One region of the Kaistia nematophila genome, then DNA from elsewhere that is predicted to be linked to it. Evidence: predicted binding sites of a transcription regulator. Region 1 holds the regulator's gene; the other holds the start of a gene.
What was found. The regulator LexA, encoded in region 1, represses DNA repair genes until DNA is damaged. The targets are predictions, from matches to a motif close to TGTTCNNNNTGTGTTCNG.

Region 1 (9,202 bases):
CGGCCGAGAAGACGATCCGGTTCGGCGCTTCTTATGAGCGCTCGCTGTTCGACGAGTTCGGCCTGTTCGATGAAACCCTGAGAAGCGGCGAAGACACCGAGTTCCTTGAACGGTTGCCCGCGCCCCTAAGGCCCGTGTGGGATGGGCGCATCCAGACCGAGCATCTGAACGAGACGCGCCTTCTGTCCCTCCTGCGCGACCAGTTCTGCCGCGGCGTCCGCTACGGCAAGGAGCGCCAGCAGGTCTTCGGAGCCCGCCGGATCAAGATCGCGAAAGAAATCCTGCGTCAGCCGTCGCTTGCGCTCGAATTCGCGCGCCAGGGGCTCGAGGCAGACGAACTCGCGACCGTGCTTGAAGCCATGCCGATCCTCAGAGCGGCGCTCCTGGCCAGGGCCACCGGGGCCCTGCTTTCGGGTCTCCTGCCCTCCGACCTCGGCACAGGGCGCGCCACCGATTGCCGGGAATCCCTGCATGATAACCCTTAAGCGACTGACGCAGCCGCCGCGCCATCCCTGGCTCACCCTGCGGCGCCGTCGTCCGCAGGTGTTCGCCGTCTTCAGCTACCGCTTCGACGCGCACCTCGTACCGAACCTGCTCGCCAATATCGAGCCGATCGTCGATGGCTGGGTGGCGTTCGACGATCGCGCCGCCACGGGCGTGTTCAGTTCCGAGGCGGGCCGTCGCCGCATCCTGCTTCAGGAGGCACGAAAGGCCGGCGCGGACTGGATCCTCGCCGTTGACCCGGACGAGCGCTTCGAAGCCGGCGTGCGCTCCCGGATCAGACGACTGATGGCCGAGTCCGGTCGCGTCGCCTGGGGTTTTCGCTTCCGGGAAATGTACACGCCGACGACCTATCGCATCGACGGCATCTGGGGGAAGAAGATCCGCTATTGCCTGTTCACGATGTTCGACCCGGCCGAGCGCACGGACACGGGGCTGCACGACCTCTGGTTTCCCAGGGACGGCGGCTTCCAGACAAGGCATTGCGACCTTGACCTGTATCATCTCAAGATGATTGCCCCCGCACGCCGTCTGGCGCGGCGCGACCTCTATAATTTCCTCGATCCGAACCGCGCCGACCAGCCGATCGGCTATGACTACCTGGCCGAGGAACGGGACGCCGCCTTCGAGACGATCCCGCGCAACCGCCTCTACCACCCCGCCCATGTCGACGATGGCGGCCTATGGATGCAGGATCTCGGCTCGCTCCGGAAACATCCAATCGGCGAATAGGATACGCCTGCGGCCACCTCCCACGCCGGGGTCGACAGCAGACGACGACGCCCCGCCACGCCGTGCCCAACCGCGTGGGCCACCCTAGTCGCGCGTCCCGCGCGAACCCGGCCGCGCATCGCAAGCCATCGCCTTGCAGAACACATGGGGAACAGCTATCCTGTTCGTGTTTTGTACCTTGGCGATTCTGTCGTCATCCCTGGCAAGATTGGCAGCGCGAGAACGAGATGCTCACCCGGAAGCAGTATGAACTCCTCATGTTCATCCAGGAGCGCCTCAAGGAAGCGGGCGTCCCTCCCTCCTTCGACGAAATGAAGGACGCGCTGGACCTGCGCTCCAAATCCGGCATCCACCGCCTCATCAAGGCGCTGGAAGAGCGCGGCTTCATTCGCCGCCTGCCCAACCGGGCCCGCGCGCTGGAGGTCGTCCGCCTGCCGGAGACGATGACGCCGGCGATGGCGCGGCCGAAAAAGCAGGCCTTCTCGCCCAGCGTGATCGAGGGCAGCCTGGGCAAGTCCCGTCCGGTGGAGGACGTGCACGAGGCCGGCGAGCCGGTGATCATCCCGGTCATGGGCCGGATCGCCGCCGGCGTGCCGATCTCGGCCATCCAGACCCAGAGCCATGTGATCGCCGTGCCGCCCGACATGCTGCGCGGCGGCGAGCATTTCGCCCTCGAGGTGCGTGGCGATTCGATGATCGAGGCCGGCATCCTCGACGGCGACACGGTGCTGATCCGCAAGAGCGACAATGCCGATTCCGGCGACATCGTCGTGGCGCTGGTCGACGAGGAGGAAGCGACACTGAAGCGGCTCCGCCGCAAGGGCGCTTCGATCGCGTTGGAGGCCGCCAATCCGGCCTATGAAACCCGCATCTTCGGACCGGACCGCGTCCGTATCCAGGGCAAGCTGGTCGGCCTGTTGCGCACCTACTGATCCGCCGGCTCCGCTTGATAGGCCGGCATCCAGGGACGCCGCACCGGCGGGTAGGCGGCGCGGATCTCGAAAGCGACGGCTGGGCGCGGCGCGGCTGCGGCTGTGGTTTCCGGGGCCTCGGCCGGTGGTTCTGGCGCGAGCACGTCCTCGTCGTCGGCATTTCGCTCGACGATGTCGTAGCGTGACGAGCCGCGTCCCGATGCGAGCCCGACGAACTCATCATCGGCGCCAGGAATTGACGGCTTCTGAGCATCCAGTTTCGAGGAATCTGGCTTCGGCGCATTGGGCACCGTGGCTTGCGGCGCCGGGCCCGGGGATTCCTCCTTCTCCGCGAACGACAGTGCGATCGAGCCTGAGCGCGCCAGCACATGGCGGTCTATGACGGCGGCATGGCGGGCGCAGTTTTCGGGCGCGGCGAGAGGTGTCACCACCAGCGAGGCGCGCCGGCAATCCTCCTCGAAGGCCGATCGGTCGAGCGCCAGCGCCACCTGCCGGCCGTCGGGCAACATTCCCACGCAGCCCGACGCATCGCAGCCGCCCGCCTGAACCACGCCCGCCTCCCTGGCGTCGCGGCCGTCACCGTCCGAACGCAGCCATATCTCGCTGATGAAGCGGTCCGGATCGCCCGCGACGATGCGATAGGCGCCATCCTCGCCACGGATCGCCAGCTGCTTTCCATCCGCGGCGACGAGGATGCCGGGCCGCGCCGGCATCAAGGCGAGTGCGGTGCCGAGCAACATCGGCAGGAGGCCAAATAGCCGCCAGCGCTCGTGCCAGAGCGCCAGCCAGACGAAGCCGGCGACGAAGAGGAGCAGCGCGGCGGCGCCCGGCATGGCCGCGCCGCCGGATTGACCGGACCAGAGGCTGACCGTCGCCGAGACGCCGAGCATGCCGCCGATGCCCCAATCCATCACCCAGAGCGGCAAAGCCTCGAGCCCGAAGGGCATGGCGAGCACGGAGAGCAGCGCGAAGGGCATGACGAGAAAGTCGGTCAGCGGCATCGCGGCGACATTGGCGAGGATCGACAGCGGCGCCATGCGCTGGAAGTGATAGAGCGCGAAGGGCGTGGTGCCGAGGCCGCCGAGCAGCGACGTCACCGCCATGCCGCCGACGAACAGGGCGAATCGCCGGGGGACGGCCGCCGCCCCGCTGCGGTTCCCAACGAGGCCGGGTTCGGCGCGGCGCCTGCGACGGTCGGCCAGGATCTCGAAGCCGGCGACGAGCGCCACCGTGGCGGCGAACGACATCTGGAAGCTGGCGGAAAGGATGCTCTCCGGCGTGATCGCGAGCACCAGCAGTCCGGCGAGCGCGACATTGCGCATCGAGATCGCGCGCCGGTCGAGCAGGACGGCGAGGAAGACGATCGAGGTCATGATGAAGGAGCGCTGCGCGGCGACGTCGAGGCCGGAAATCAGCAGGTAGAAGCCGCTGACCAGCAGCGCCGCGATCGCCGCCCACTTCTTGATGGGCCGCCGGAGCGCCAGCGACGGGATCAGCGCCAGCCCGGCCCTCACGCTCCAGAACACGACGCCGGTCACCAGCACCATGTGCAGGCCGGAGACCGAGAGCACATGCGCGAGGCCGGAGAGGCGAAGGTCGTCCTCGGTCTTCTCGGCCAGCCCGCCGGCGTCGCCGATGATGAGCGCCGAGGCGATGTAGCGGCTCTCGCCGTCGAGGCCGGCGACGATGCGGGCGCGGATCGCCTCGCGGACGGCCTCCAGCGGCTGGCGCAGGCGGATCGACAGCGGCGCTGGGCCGATGTCGGCCGGCCTGGCCGCGCCATAGGCGAAGCCCGTCGCGCCGATGCCGCGGAAATAGGAATCGCGGGCGAAATCATAGCCGCCCGGCAGCACTGGCCCCGAAGCCGGCCGAAGCCGCGCCAGAACGGAGACGCCGTCGCCGACATTGGGCGCCGTCTTGCCGCGCACGGTGACGGTGACCCGCTGCGGCACGGTCGTGACGCGCCTTGCGTCCAGGCTCGCGACCCGCAGCGTCAATCGGTATCCGCCACGCCGCGCCTTGCGGTCCTCGACCCAGCCCGTGACCGTCCCCGTCACCTGCCGCTCGAGCACCCGCGTCGCCAGATTGTCGGTGCGGAGCTTCATCGCGGCCGTGCCGCTCGCGGCCATCGCCAGCACGATGAGCAGGCGGACCGCGCCGGCGCTCTGCCGCCGCCAGACCGCGAGGGCCCAGAGCAGGACGGCGAGGCCCGCCAGCGCGGCGAAGGACGGCTCGGACGGCAGCGCGAAATAGATGAGGGCGCCGATGCCGAAGAGGACGGGCAGCCAGGGAAAGCCGCGCCCCGCCTCGATCTCGCGCTCCAGCCAAGCGCCGGCGCCGAGCTGCAGGCGGTCCAGCGCGGCAGCGGCGCGGGTGGCCGGCGAGGCGCCGCCCGGCACGAGCAGTCGGCGGGCGCGCAACGCGTCCGGCGGATCGCGCACCCCCTCCTTCTCGCGCGGATCGAGCTCAGTCATGCCCCCGCCTTTTCGCAGCTGGGCAAAGCGGGCCGGGCGTTTCCAAACCCGTTTGGCCCCTGCGCGACCCTATGCTACATGACCTGCCGCAGATCGCCGAGTGGCGAGACTCCATGCCCCTTGGCTTCCTTGCGGCTCCCCGCACATCGAGATCAGTCCATGTCCAAACCGGTCGTCACCCGCTTCGCCCCCTCGCCTACCGGATTCCTGCACATCGGCGGTGGCCGCACCGCCCTGTTCAACTGGCTCTATGCGAAGCATACGGGCGGCAAAATGCTGCTGCGGATCGAGGACACGGACCGCGAACGCTCGACCGAGGCCGCCATCGACGCCATCCTCGACGGCCTGAAGTGGCTCGGCCTCGACTGGGACGGCGAGACCGTGTTCCAGTTCGCCCGCGCGCCGCGTCATCGCGAGGTGGTCGAGGAGCTGCTCGCCGCCGGCAAGGCCTATCGCTGCTACTGCACGCCGGCCGAGCTCGACGCGATGCGCGAGAAGGCGCGGGCCGAGGGCCGCGCGCCGCGCTATGACGGCACCTGGCGCGACCGCGACCCGTCCGAGGCGCCGGCCGGCGTCAAGCCCGCCATCCGCATCAAGGCGCCGCTCGAGGGCGAGACGGTGATCGAGGACCTCGTACAGGGTCGCGTCGCGATCCCGAACAAGGATCTCGACGATCTCGTGCTGCTGCGTTCGGACGGCAACCCGACCTACATGCTCTCCGTCGTCGTCGACGACCACGACATGGGCGTCACCCACGTCATTCGCGGCGACGACCACCTGACCAATGCCGCGCGCCAGATGATCATCTACCAGGGCATGGGCTGGGACGTGCCGGTGATGTCGCACATCCCGCTCATCCATGGCGCCGACGGCGCCAAGCTGTCGAAGCGCCACGGCGCGCTCGGCGTCGACGCCTACCGCGCCATGGGCTACCTGCCCGAGGCGATGCGCAACTACCTGGTCCGACTCGGCTGGGCGCATGGCGACGACGAGATCATGTCGCTCGAGCAGATGGTCGAGTGGTTCGATATCGTCGATGTCGGCCGTTCGGCCTCGCGCTTCGACTTCGCCAAGCTGGAGAACCTCAACGGTCACTACATGCGGGCGACCGACGACGAGACGTTGATGAAGATCTTCCTCGACACGCTGCCCTACCTGCCCGGCGGCGAGGCGATGGAGGTGCAGCTGACTCCGGAGAAGCTGGAACAGCTCCGTCTCGCCCTGCCCGGCCTGAAGGATCGCGCCAAGACGCTGGTCGAGCTCAAGGACGGCGCCAACTTCCTGATGGTGCAGCGTCCGCTTGCACTGGACGAGAAGGCGACGACCATCCTCGACGGCAATGCCCGAGCGCTCCTGAAGGATGTGCACGAGGTGCTGGTCGGCGTGAACGACTGGACGGTCGATGCGACGGAAGAGGCGGTCAAGGCGTTCGCCGAGTCGCGCGAGCTGAAGCTCGGCAAGATCGCGCAGCCGCTCCGCGCGGCGCTGACGGGACGCGCGACATCGCCCGGCATCTTCGACGTGCTGATCGTTCTCGGCCGCGAGGAAAGCCTCGGCCGCATCGCCGACCAGATCAGCTGAAAAACCTGTTGCGCGGGCGGGTCCGATCCGGGCCCGCCCGCCCTTCTCTTTGATATCAAAGCCTTATTATAGGCCAGTTTCGGACCGCTTGCCGCGCTGCAATAAATCGGATACCCATCGGTCCGTAAAATTCTCGGCAGCGCTGCCAAATCCACATCCTGACAGGCGCGCGAGCAACCGCCCGAACAGAACAATTATTCAAGGGGGTAGGTTTCATGAGCGAAACCAAAGCGACACTCACAGTCGGTGGCGAGTCCTGGGACTTCGACGTCAAGCAAGGCACCCTCGGACCCGACGTCATCGACATCGGATCGCTCTATTCCAAGACCGGACGCTTTACCTACGACCCCGGATTTACGTCCACCGGCGCCTGCGACAGCAAGATCACCTTCATCGACGGCGACAAGGGCGTGCTGCTCTATCGCGGTTACCCGATCGAGCAGCTGGCCGAAAACGGCGACTTCCTCGAAACCTGCTACCTGCTGCTCTACGGCGACCTGCCGACCGCCGCGCAGAAGGCCGATTTCGATCAGCGCGTCACCTATCACACGATGGTGCACGAGCAGATGTCGCGCTTCTTCACCGGCTTCCGCCGCGACGCGCATCCGATGTCCGTCATGGTCGGCGTGGTCGGCGCGCTTTCGGCCTTCTACCACGACTCGACCGATATCTCGGACCCGCATCAGCGCATGGTGGCCTCGCTCCGCCTGATCGCGAAGATGCCGACGATCGCGGCCATGGCCTACAAGTACCATGTCGGCCAGCCCTTCGTTTACCCGCTGAACTCGCTCGACTACGCGTCGAACTTCCTGCGCATGTGCTTCGCCGTGCCGGCGGAAGAGTACAAGGTGAACCCGATCCTTGCCCGCGCGATGGACCGGATCTTCATCCTGCACGCCGACCATGAGCAGAACGCCTCGACCTCGACGGTCCGCCTCGCCGGCTCGTCGGGCGCCAACCCGTTCGCCTGCATCGCGGCCGGCATCGCCTGCCTCTGGGGTCCCGCCCATGGCGGCGCCAATGAAGCGGCGCTCAACATGCTGCAGGAAATCGGCACGGTCGATCGCATCCCCGAGTTCATCGCCCGCGCCAAGGACAAGAACGATCCGTTCCGCCTGATGGGTTTCGGTCATCGCGTCTACAAGAACTATGATCCGCGCGCGAAGATCATGCAGAAGACCTGCCATGAGGTTCTCGGCGAGCTCGGCATCACCGACGACCCGATCCTCGAGGTCGCGCTGGAGCTGGAGCGCATCGCTCTGCACGACGAGTACTTCGTCTCGAAGAAGCTCTACCCGAACATCGACTTCTACTCCGGCATCACGCTGAAGGCGCTCGGCTTCCCGACGACCATGTTCACCGTGCTGTTCGCGCTCGCCCGCACCGTCGGCTGGATCGCGCAGTGGAAGGAAATGGTCGAGGATCCGAGCCAGCGCATCGGCCGCCCGCGCCAGCTCTACACGGGCGCAGCGCAGCGCGACTACGTTCCGGTCTCGAAGCGCCACTAAGGCGGTTCGATTTGAATGCAAAAGGGCGCCTCCGGGCGCCCTTTTTTTTGTTGCCAGCCCTTGAAGAAGGCCCTCACCCCACCCCTGTCCCGCGCGCGGGAGAGGGAGCGCGGCCCGTACAATCACCGTCTCACCCCGCCCTCGCCGTCATCTTGACCCGGGATCCATTCAGCCGAGGTGCGCGACGGCGCGGAACTTGCGCGTCATCACTCGCAGACATCGGCGAACCCGACCCAGCTCGCCGATGATACGGCTGTATGGATCCCGGATCTTCGCTTCGCTACGTCCGGGATGACGACGGAGAGAATGAAGGGTCCGCGGCAGCATTGGCGAGAGTGCGGGTATGAACCGCGCCCACATGCGCCTGCCCTTAGCCCCGTGCGGCCAGCACGCCGAGCACCGACTCCGCCGCGCGATCGGAGGGCGGCACGCCGCCGGTGCTCATCAGCGCGTCCAGCCGGGCGAATCCGTCGAGCTGCGCCTGGCGCGACGGGCCGTCGGGTATCAGCGGCGCAAGCGCCTCGACCAGCTTTGCCGGCGTACAATCATGCTGGATCAATTCCGGCACGACCGGACCGTCGAGGATGATGTTCGGCAGAGTTGCGAAGCGGCCGATGATGAGATGCTTCGCCACCTTTGCCTCCCAGCCGGGAACGCGATAGGCAGCGGCGAACGGCACGCCGGCCAGCGCCAGCTCCAGCGTCACCGTACCGGAGGCCGCAAGCGCCACGCGCGCGGTTCGGAAGGCCGCGAGCTTCGCTTCTTCGCCGGCTACGATGTGAGGCCGCACCGGCCAGTCCTGGGTCGCCTCGGCGACCATGTCGACCAGGCGCGGCAGGGTCGGCAGCACCAGCCTGAAATCCTGGCCGCGCGCCCTGAGCAGGCCGAGCGCCTCGCCGAAAGGCCCGCCAAGACGCTTCAGTTCCATGCGCCGGCTTCCAGGCAGCACCAGCACGATCGGCGGCTCGCCATTGCGCAGCGCCAGATCGGCGGCGCTCGGCTGCAGGCTCGGGATCTCGCTCAGGAGCGGATGGCCGACATAGCTCGTTTCCGGTCCGCCGAGCCGTCGCATCACCTCCGGCTCGAAAGGCAGCAGCGCCAGCACATGATCGATCGTGCCGTACATCTTGCGTGCCCGGCCGGGTCGCCAGGCCCACACGGTCGGAGCGACATATTTGACGATGGGCAGATGCGGCAGCCGCCGGCGTACCTGCCCCGCGACACGGCGATTGAAATCCTGCGCGTCGACAAGCACGAGGATTTCGGGCGGATTGGCGACGATCGCCTCGACCGTCTGGCGCATCCGCCTCAGGATCGTCGGCAGCTTGCCGATCACGGCGCTGAAGCCCATCGCCGTCAGGTCGTCCATCGGATAGAGCCCGCGCAGGCCCGCGGCCGCCATGCGATGGCCGCCGACGCCGCGATAGGAGACGCCGCCCGCCCATTTCTCCGCCAGCGACCGCATCAGGCCCGC
Region 2 (9,202 bases), on a different contig from region 1:
TCGCCGAGAAGATCGACGGCGACTGGGTCGTCAATGACTGGCTGAAGAAGGCCGTCCTTCTCTCCTTCCGCCTGAACGACATGGGCCCGATTCCGGGCGCGCCGAACGGCTCGACCTGGTGGGACAAGGTGCCGACCAAGTTCGAGGGCTGGGGCGCCGACGAATTCACCAAGGCCGGCTTCCGCGCCGTGCCGGGCGCGGTCGTGCGCCGCTCCGCCTTCATCGCGCCGAGCGTCGTGCTGATGCCGTCCTTCGTCAATCTCGGCGCCTATGTCGACAGTGGCACCATGGTCGACACCTGGGCAACCGTCGGCTCCTGCGCCCAGATCGGCAAGAACGTCCATCTTTCCGGCGGCGTCGGCATCGGCGGCGTGCTGGAGCCGCTGCAGGCGAGCCCGACCATCATCGAGGACAATTGCTTCATCGGCGCGCGCTCCGAGGTGGTCGAGGGCGTCATCGTCGGCGAGGGCTCGGTGATCTCGATGGGCGTGTTCATCAGCGCCTCGACCAAGATCGTCGACCGCGAGACGGGCGAGATCCATATCGGCCGCGTGCCGCCCTATTCCGTCGTCGTCTCCGGCTCGCTGCCCGGCAAGAACCTGCCGAACGGCCAGCCCGGCCCGTCGCTCTATTGCGCCGTGATCGTCAAGAAGGTCGACGCCAAGACCCGCTCGAAGACCAGCGTCAACGAGCTGCTTCGCGATTAAGACCCGGCCGGCTCGCGTCTTCGTCTCGCGAGCCGGCATTTCCTATATTCGAACTGCTCGGGCAGGACCCAACGCCATGGCCAGCGATCCCATTCGCATCCTGCAAGACCTGATCCGCTGCCCGTCGGTGACGCCGGCCGAAGGCGGGGCGCTCGCCTATCTCGAAAGCGTCCTGACCGAGGCGGGTTTCACCGTCGATCGGCCGGTGTTCACCGAAGCCGGCACGCCGGACGTCGAAAACCTGTTCGCCACCATCGGCAGCGGCGCGCCGCATTTCGTCTTTGCCGGCCACACCGACGTCGTGCCGCCGGGCGACGAGGCGCACTGGCAGCACGGGCCCTTCTCCGGCGAGATCGCCGACGGCATGCTCTACGGCCGCGGCGCCGTCGACATGAAGGGCGGCATCGCCGCCTTCGCTTCCGCCGCGCTCGACTTCCTGTCGGAAGGCGGGCTGAAGCAGGGCACGATCTCGCTGCTGATCACCGGCGACGAGGAAGGTCCGTCGGTCAACGGCACGGTCAAGCTGCTCGACTGGGCGGCGAAGAAGGGACACCGGTTCGACGCCGCGATCGTCGGCGAGCCGACCAACCCGCAGGCGCTCGGCGACGCGATCAAGGTCGGCCGGCGCGGCAGCCTTTCCGGCACGATCATCGTCCAGGGCCGGCAGGGCCACGTCGCCTATCCGCATCTGGCGGTAAACCCGATCCCGCAGCTGACGACGCTGATCCGCCGGCTGACCGCCGAGGCGCTCGATGCCGGCAGCGAGCGCTTCGATGCCTCCAACCTGGAATTCGTCGGCCTCAGCGTCGACAACAAGGCCTGGAACGTCATCCCCGCCGAGGCCAAGGCGCGCTTCAACATCCGCTTCAACGACCAATGGACGCGCGACACGCTGGAAGCCTGGCTGATAAGCCGGCTGGAGGAGGCGGCGCGCGGCGCCATCGAATTCGAGCTCGACCTCGAGCCGGGCGGCAGCGAGTCCTTCCTGACCCACTCGGAGACGCTGATCGGCACGCTGTCGGACGCGGTCGAACGGTCGACCGGTCGTCGCCCCGAACTCTCGACCAGCGGCGGCACCTCGGATGCCCGTTTCATCAAGGACTATTGCCCGGTGGTCGAGTTCGGCCTCGTCGGGCAGACGATGCATCAGGTCGACGAGCGTGTCGCCGTCGAAGATCTCGTCACGCTCACCGCCATCTATCGCTGCTTCCTCGACCGGTATTTTGCGTGACGGCAGAGGCGCGATGATCTCCCCCTCGTCATCCAGCGCGCTGACCGGCGCGTTCGAGCTGTTTCTCGGGCGGCGCGAGGGATTGCAGCGCTTCGATTTCAGCGTCGAGGGCTTCTGGCGCTCTTTCGGCGCCATCTTCTTCATGCTGCCCTTCTTCGCGATCAGCGTCGCCGTCGAGCACCGGCTGCGGCCGGAGGACGTCACCGTCGCCGGCCCGACCGACGCGATGTTCATCGTGTCGCGCGGGCTCGACCTGATCCTCGACTGGACGGCGATGCCGGTCCTGCTGGCGATTTTCGCGAGAAGGCTCGGCATCGCGCGCAGCTATGCGTCCTATATCGTCGTGCGCAACTGGGCGTCGGTAATCATGGCGGCGCCGCAGGCGGGCGTGGCGCTGCTGGCCGGGCTTGGCCTGATACCGATTGAGTTCGCGGCCGTGGTGTCGCTCGCCATCGTCGGCGTCATGCTGCGCTACCACTACCAGATCGTCGGCGCGACGCTCGGCAAGTCAGTCGGCTTCCGGGTTGGGCTAGTCGCCGCCGACCTCGCCCTAAGCCTCGTCCTCAGCGGGGTCTTCACCCAGCTGTTCGGCGCCTGAGCCGTAGTCGACCTGCACGAGATAGAGCCCGCCGGGCGGCGCCACCGGGCCGCAGGCCTTGCGGTCGCACGCTTCCAGCACCTCGCCGACGCGGGCGACGGGCCACTTGCCCTCGCCCACCTTCTTCAGGGTGCCGACCATCGACCGCACCTGGTTGTGCAGGAAGGAGCGCGCGGAGACCCCGAACAGGACATGGTCGCCCTCGCGGGTGATCTCCAGCCGGTCGAGCGTCTTCATCGGGCTCTTCGCCTGGCAATCGGCCGAGCGGAAGGTGGTGAAATCATGCCAGCCGAGCAGCAGGTTCGCCGCCTGCTGCATCGCGTCGATATCGAGGCGCTTGCGCACGTCCCAGACGCGGTTGATCTCGAGCGCGGCGGGGGCGCGACGATCGAGCACGCGATAGATGTAGTGCCGCTTGACCGCCGAACGGCGCGCGTCGAATTCGTCCGGCACCGGCTCGGCCTCGATCACGGCGATCGGCTCGGGCCGCAGCTGGGCGTTCATGGCGTCGCGAATGCGCAGCCCGGTCCAGTGCCCGGTCAGGTCGAAATGCACCACCTGGCCCGTCGCATGAACGCCGGCATCGGTGCGGCCGGCGCCGCGCGTCGGTACCGCCTCGCCGGAAAAGCGCAGGATCGCCTCCTCCAGCGCCTGCTGAACGGAAGGCGCATTCGCCTGTCGCTGCCAGCCGGCATAGGGCACGCCGTCATATTCGACGAGAAGCTTGTAGCGAGGCATCGACCGGCTAGCCGAGGACGGCGCCCGGCGCGATCGCCGCGCCGCGCAGGAACTCGACGGCGCCGAGCGGCTTGCCGCCGGCGCGCTGCACCTCGACGAGGCGCACCGCGCCGTCGCCGCAGGCGATCACCAGTTGGTCGTTCAGCACGGTGCCCGGCGCACCGGAACCGGCCGCCAGCGTCGAGCGCAGCACCTTCACCCGCTCGACCTTGTCGCCGAACGTCATCTCGCACCAGGAGCCTGGAAAGGGCGACAGGCCGCGAATGTGGTTGTGCACCTCGGCGGCCGGCTTCGACCAGTCGATCCGCGCCTCGGCCTTGTCGATCTTGGCGGCGTAGGTGACTCCCTCTTCCGCCTGCGGCACGGCATCGAGGCCGCCACGCGAGGCGGCGGCGAGCGCCCGCACCATCAGATCGGCGCCGAGCCGCGCCAGCTTGTCGTGCAGGTCGCCGGTGGTGATGTCAGGCGCGATGGCCAGCTTCTCGGCCATGGCGACCGGGCCGGTATCGAGGCCGGCCTCCATGCGCATGACCATCACGCCCGTCTCGGCATCGCCGGCCATGATGGCGCGATGGATCGGCGCGGCGCCGCGCCAGCGCGGCAGCAGCGAGGCATGCAGGTTGAGGCAGCCCTCGCGCGGCGCGTCGAGGATCGCCTGCGGCAGGATCAGCCCATAGGCGACGACGACGGCGACGTCGGCATCGAGCGACGCGAAGGCCTCCTGCTCGTCGGCACCCTTCAGCGATTTCGGCGTGAAGACGGGAATGCCAAAGCGCTCGGCCGTCTCGTGCACGGGCGACTTGCGCTCGGCCATGCCGCGGCCGGCCGGACGCGGCGGCTGCGAATAGACGGCGACGACCTCGTGCCCCTGACCGATGATCTCGACAAGCGTGGGCACCGAGAATTCGGGCGTGCCCATGAAGACGACGCGGAGGCTCATCTCGGCCTCACATCTCGTCGGGGGTGTGCGACTTGAATTCCGGCCGGACGCCGGACTTGGCGGCCTTGACGAACTTCTTGATGACCATGTCGCGCTTCAGCCGCGACAGGTAGTCGATGAACAGCTTGCCATCGAGATGGTCGATCTCGTGCTGGACGCAGGTCGCGAGGATGTCGTCGGCCTCGATTTCCTGCAGCTTGCCGTCGCGATCGAGATAGCGGATGCGCACGGAGGCGGGGCGCTCGACCTCGGCATAGTAATCCGGGATCGACAGGCAGCCTTCCTCATACACCGAGCGCTCGTCCGACGAGGTCAGGATCTCGGGATTGATCAGGAACAGCGGCGCGGGCTTGCTGCCCTCCTCGCGGCCCGAGACGTCGATGGTGACGACGCGGCGCGGCACGCCGACCTGGATGGCGGCAAGGCCGATGCCCGGCGCCTCGTACATCGTCTCCAGCATGTCGTCCATGAAGCGCAGCAGTTCGTCGTCGATGCGCTCGACCGGCTCGCTGACGAGCCTCAGCTTCGCGTCCGGCAGGGTGATGATGTCGAGAAGAGCCATGAAAACCTCGGTTTGAGCCGTTTCAGATAAGAGATGCGGCCGGGTCGGTCAACGAGGAATGATGGGCGGGACCTCAGGCCGCGCCGCTCATGTTCTTGTTTTGATCTCGTCTATCGGCCCGAATCTGCTATGAAGGTGGGATGCAGGACACCCTCTTTCTCCTCGGCGACCGGCCGATCACCGTCGCCATGCTGGTGCTGGCCGCCGTCCTCCTCGGCGTCGTGCTGCTTTTCGTCGTGCTGGTCGTGGTCTGGCGAGGCATGCGCCGCCGGGATCTGGCCGAGGCCGACCAGGCGATACTCGGCGGCGAATTCGAGCGCCGGATCGCCGATCTGGTGCGCATCCAGAGCGAGATGACCGGCCGGATGCAGGCGATGGCCGAAGTCTTCGGCTCGCGGCAGTCCGAATTGCTGCAGGGGCTTTCCAGCCGCATGGACGGGCTCGGCCACCGGATCGGCCAGACCATGGTCGAATCGACCCGCCACACGCACGAGAACCTCACCCGGCTGAACGAACGCCTCGCCGTCATCGACACGGCGCAGCGCAACCTGACCGAGCTTTCCAGCCAGGTGGTCGGACTGCAGCACATCCTCGCCAACAAGCAGACGCGCGGCGCGTTCGGCCAGGCGCGGATGGAGGCGATCGTCCAGGACGGCCTGCCCCTCGGCGGCTACCAGTTCCAGGCGACACTCTCCAACGGCAACCGGCCGGATTGCGTCATCGCCTTTCCGAACGGTGCCGCCAGCCTGGTCGTCGACGCCAAGTTTCCGCTCGAGGCCTGGAACGCGATCCGCGCCGCCGAAGGACCGGACATGGCGCGCGCCGCCGAGACGCAGTTCCGCCGCGACGTCACCAAGCATCTGAAGGACATCGCCGAGCGCTATTTGATCCCCGGCGAGACGCAGGACACGGCCTTCATGTTCGTGCCGTCGGAATCGATCTTCGCCGACATCCACGAGCGCTTCGAGGATCTGGTCCAGGCGGCGCACCGGCTGCGGATCGTCATCGTCTCGCCCTCGCTCCTGATGCTGTCGATCCAGGTGATCCAGTCCGTGCTGAAGGACGCCGGCATGCGCGAGCAGGCGCATCTGATCCAGGGCGAGGTAATGAAGTTGATGGAGGATCTCGGCCGGGTGGACGAGCGCGTCCGCAAGCTGAAGACGCATTTCGACCAGGCGTCGAAAGACATCGACGACATCCTGATCTCGACCCGCAAGCTGACCGCCCGCGGCGCCAAGATCGAGGCGCTGGAGTTCGGCGACGAAGGCTCGCCGGCCTATGACCGCCAGCCGGATCTCCTGGCCGGGGAGTAGCCCATGGGCGCGATCCGGGCCGGAGCGATCTACTTCCTGATCGTCTTCGCGATCGGCTTCGTGCTCGGCTCGGCGCGGGTGCTGCTGCTCGAGCCCCGGATCGGCGCCCTGGCGGCAGTGGCGATAGAGCTTCCGTTGATGCTCGCCGCAGCCTGGATCGTCTGCGGCGGCATCCTGCGCCGCTCGCAGGTTCGCGCGCGGCGCGGCGCCGACCTCGGCATGGGAGCCGTCGCCCTGCTGTTGCTGCTGGCCGCCGAGTTCGCGCTAGGCCACTTCGGCTTCGGCCGTGATATGACCGCTCTATTCGCGGCTTATGGGAGGTCGCCCGGCCTGCTCGGCCTCGCAGGCCAGATCGGCTTTGCCGCGATCCCGGCCGTCCGATGCCGATGGCTCAGTAGCCGCGGCCATCCTTGAGAAACTCGATCTCTTCCGGCGTCGAGGCGCGGCCGAGATCGGCATTTCGATGCGGGAAGCGGCCGAAGCGCCGGATCAGGTCGCGGTGCTTCTCGGCATAGCCCACAAACGACTGATAATCTTCCTTGTCCGCCTCCGGCACTTCGGCCAGCAGCGCCTCGTAGAGGCTGACGGAGAGATCCTGGTCCGCCAGTTCCTCGCTGTGTTCGAACGGAAGATAAAGGAAGACACGCTCGATCGGCGCGAAGCGCTCGACGCCGCCGGCGATCAGCCGCCGCACCGCCGCGCGGGCGCGCGCGTCATAGGCAAAGGCGCGGCCGTCATCGCGGAACAGGTTGCGCGGAAACTGGTCAAGGAAGAGGACGAAGCCGATGCCGGCCGCCGGCGGCAGCGTCTCGAACGACCAGTCGGTATCGGCGACGGCGTCGAGGTGAGCGCCGAACCGAACGCGGCAGGCGTCGTCCGTCGCGTCGTGGCGCGAGAACCAGACCTTGACCCGCTCGGCCGGCACGTCGATGCCGGCAACCAGCTCCTCGAACCAGAAGCAATGCGCATCCAGGAGGATGGCAGGGTCGAGCGTATCAGTCGTCATGGTTCTTTTTCCCCGTATGTCGCAGGTCGGTAAGGCCCCTCCCTCTGCACGGCGCGGTGCAGACATCAGAGCCAAGCCGGCTCCGGCAGTCCCCTCTCCCGCTCGCGGGAGAGGATTGGTGAGGGTCTATTCAGAAAGGCGTGCGGGCGCGGATAGCTGCGGCGAGCGTGCCCTCGTCGAGATAGTCGAGCTCACCGCCGACCGGAACGCCATGCGCGAGGCGCGAGACGCGGACCGGCGTGCCGGTCAGACGGTCGGTGATGACATGCGCCGTGGTCTGGCCATCGACGGTCGCGTTGACGGCCAGGATCACCTCCGCCACCTCGCCGGTCGAACAGCGGCTCACCAATGATTCGATGTTCAAATCTTCCGGACCCACGCCGTCGAGTGGCGACAGCGTGCCGCCCAGCACGTGGTAGCGCGCCTTGATGGCACCGGCCCGTTCCAGCGCCCAGAGATCCGAGACGTCCTCGACGACGACGATCGTCTTCGTGTCGCGCGCCGGATCGCTGCAGATCGTGCAGGGATCGGAGGTGTCGATGTTGCCGCAGGTCGAGCAGGTCAGGATCCGCTCGGCCGCCACCGTCATGGCGCCGGCCAGCGGCACCAGCAGCTGGTCCTTCTTCTTGACCAGCGCCAGCGCCGCGCGGCGGGCCGAGCGCGGGCCCAGGCCGGGCAGCCGCGCGAGCAACTGGATCAGGCGTTCGATCTCGGGGCCGGCGGTGCTGCGCGACATTCTTATTCCAGGGCTGCGGCGGGTCGGAGCGGATGCCTCGGCACCCGCCCCTCAGAAGACTAGAACGGCAGCTTGAGGCCGGCCGGCAGACCGAGGCCGCCGGTCAGCGCTTCCATCTTCTCGGCCATGGTGCGCTCCGCCTTGGCGCGCGCATCGGCATGGGCCGCGGTGATCAGGTCCTCAAGGATTTCGACGTCTTCCGGCTTCAGCAGCGACGGATCGATCGAAAGCTTGCGCAGGTCGCCCTTGGCGGTCATCACAACCTTGACGAGGCCGGCGCCGGAAGAGCCTTCAACCTCGATATTGGCGACCTCGGCCTGCATGTCCTGCATCTTCGACTGCAGTTCCTTGGCCTTGCTCATCATGCCGAGAATGTCGCGCATGCGGGTTCTCCTGGTTCGATTGGAATTGATTGCGACGGATCAGTCGTCGTCGGGATCGGGCGCTTCGTCCGGATTGTCGACGGGAACGGCCGGCGACGGCAGGCCCTCGGGCTCCTCGGCGCCGCGGATCTGGATGTCGACGATCTTGGCGCCCGGGAAGCGGGAGAGCACCGCCGCGACCAGCGGATCGGCGGCGGCGTCCGAGCGCGCCTTGTCGCGGGCGAAGGCGCGCGCCTCAGCGATCGTCGGCTCGGTAGCGCCGCGCCCGAGTGCCACGACCCAGCGTTCGCCCGTCCAGTCGGAAAGCTTGCGGCCGAGATCCTGCGCGAGCGTGCGCGGCGCGTCCTCGGTCGGCTCGAACTCGAGCAGGCCGGGCTCGAACCGGATCGGCTTGACCTGCTGTTCGAGCGCGAGCTTCAGCGGGATGTCGCGCTTCAGACCGACATAGGCGACGAGGTCCTCGAAGCGCTGGAAGCGGATCGCCGGCTCGGCCTTGGCCTGGGGCACTCCAGCCGGCTGCGCCATCGACGCGGCGGCCGGCATGGCAGCCGTGTTGGTGATCGTGCGCATCTGGCCGATCGGCCCGCCATTCGAACCGCCCGAAGCCTGCGGCGCGGAAGCCGGCTGGTAGGAAACCTGCGGGGTCGCGCCGCCAGCCGAAGAAGCGGCGCCGAACTGGCCGCTCTTCAGCAGGCGCAGCGCCTCGTCCGGCGTCGGCAGGTCGGCGGTGTGGGCGATGCGGATCAGCACCATGTCGGCGGCGGCGAGCGGCCGGCTCGAGCTCGACACTTCCTCGATGCCTTTCAGCAGCATCTGCCAGGCGCGCGCCAGAACGCGGAGCGAAACGGTCCCGGCCAGCGCGCGGCCGCGCGTCCGCTCGTCCTGCGGCAGCGCGGCGTCCTCGCCCGAGTCCGGAACGACCTTGAAGCGGGTCACGGCATGGGTGAAGGCGGCGAGATCCTGCAGCACCACGGCCGGGTCGGCGCCG

Region 2: the regulator LexA is predicted to act here: its motif matches at 4,867-4,884, upstream of OSH07_RS02005 (DNA recombination protein RmuC).

Annotation. Positions count from the first base shown of each region.
Region 1 covers NZ_JAPKNK010000008.1:152,382-161,583, reverse strand. The annotation lists gene OSH07_RS18175 (glycosyltransferase family 2 protein) at 1-485, shown strand, start outside; gene OSH07_RS18170 (glycosyltransferase family protein) at 472-1,233, shown strand; gene lexA (transcriptional repressor LexA) at 1,461-2,165, shown strand; gene OSH07_RS18160 (ComEC/Rec2 family competence protein) at 2,159-4,639, opposite strand; gene gltX (glutamate--tRNA ligase) at 4,799-6,220, shown strand; gene gltA (citrate synthase) at 6,436-7,728, shown strand; gene lpxB (lipid-A-disaccharide synthase) at 8,099-9,202, opposite strand, start outside.
Region 2 covers NZ_JAPKNK010000001.1:421,242-430,443, reverse strand. The annotation lists gene dapD (2,3,4,5-tetrahydropyridine-2,6-dicarboxylate N-succinyltransferase) at 1-707, shown strand, start outside; gene dapE (succinyl-diaminopimelate desuccinylase) at 784-1,938, shown strand; gene OSH07_RS02025 (hypothetical protein) at 1,952-2,536, shown strand; gene truA (tRNA pseudouridine(38-40) synthase TruA) at 2,489-3,274, opposite strand; gene fmt (methionyl-tRNA formyltransferase) at 3,282-4,214, opposite strand; gene def (peptide deformylase) at 4,222-4,776, opposite strand; gene OSH07_RS02005 (DNA recombination protein RmuC) at 4,917-6,089, shown strand; gene OSH07_RS02000 (hypothetical protein) at 6,093-6,503, shown strand; gene OSH07_RS01995 (DUF924 family protein) at 6,481-7,095, opposite strand; gene recR (recombination mediator RecR) at 7,226-7,831, opposite strand; gene OSH07_RS01985 (YbaB/EbfC family nucleoid-associated protein) at 7,891-8,214, opposite strand; gene OSH07_RS01980 (DNA polymerase III subunit gamma/tau) at 8,254-9,202, opposite strand, start outside.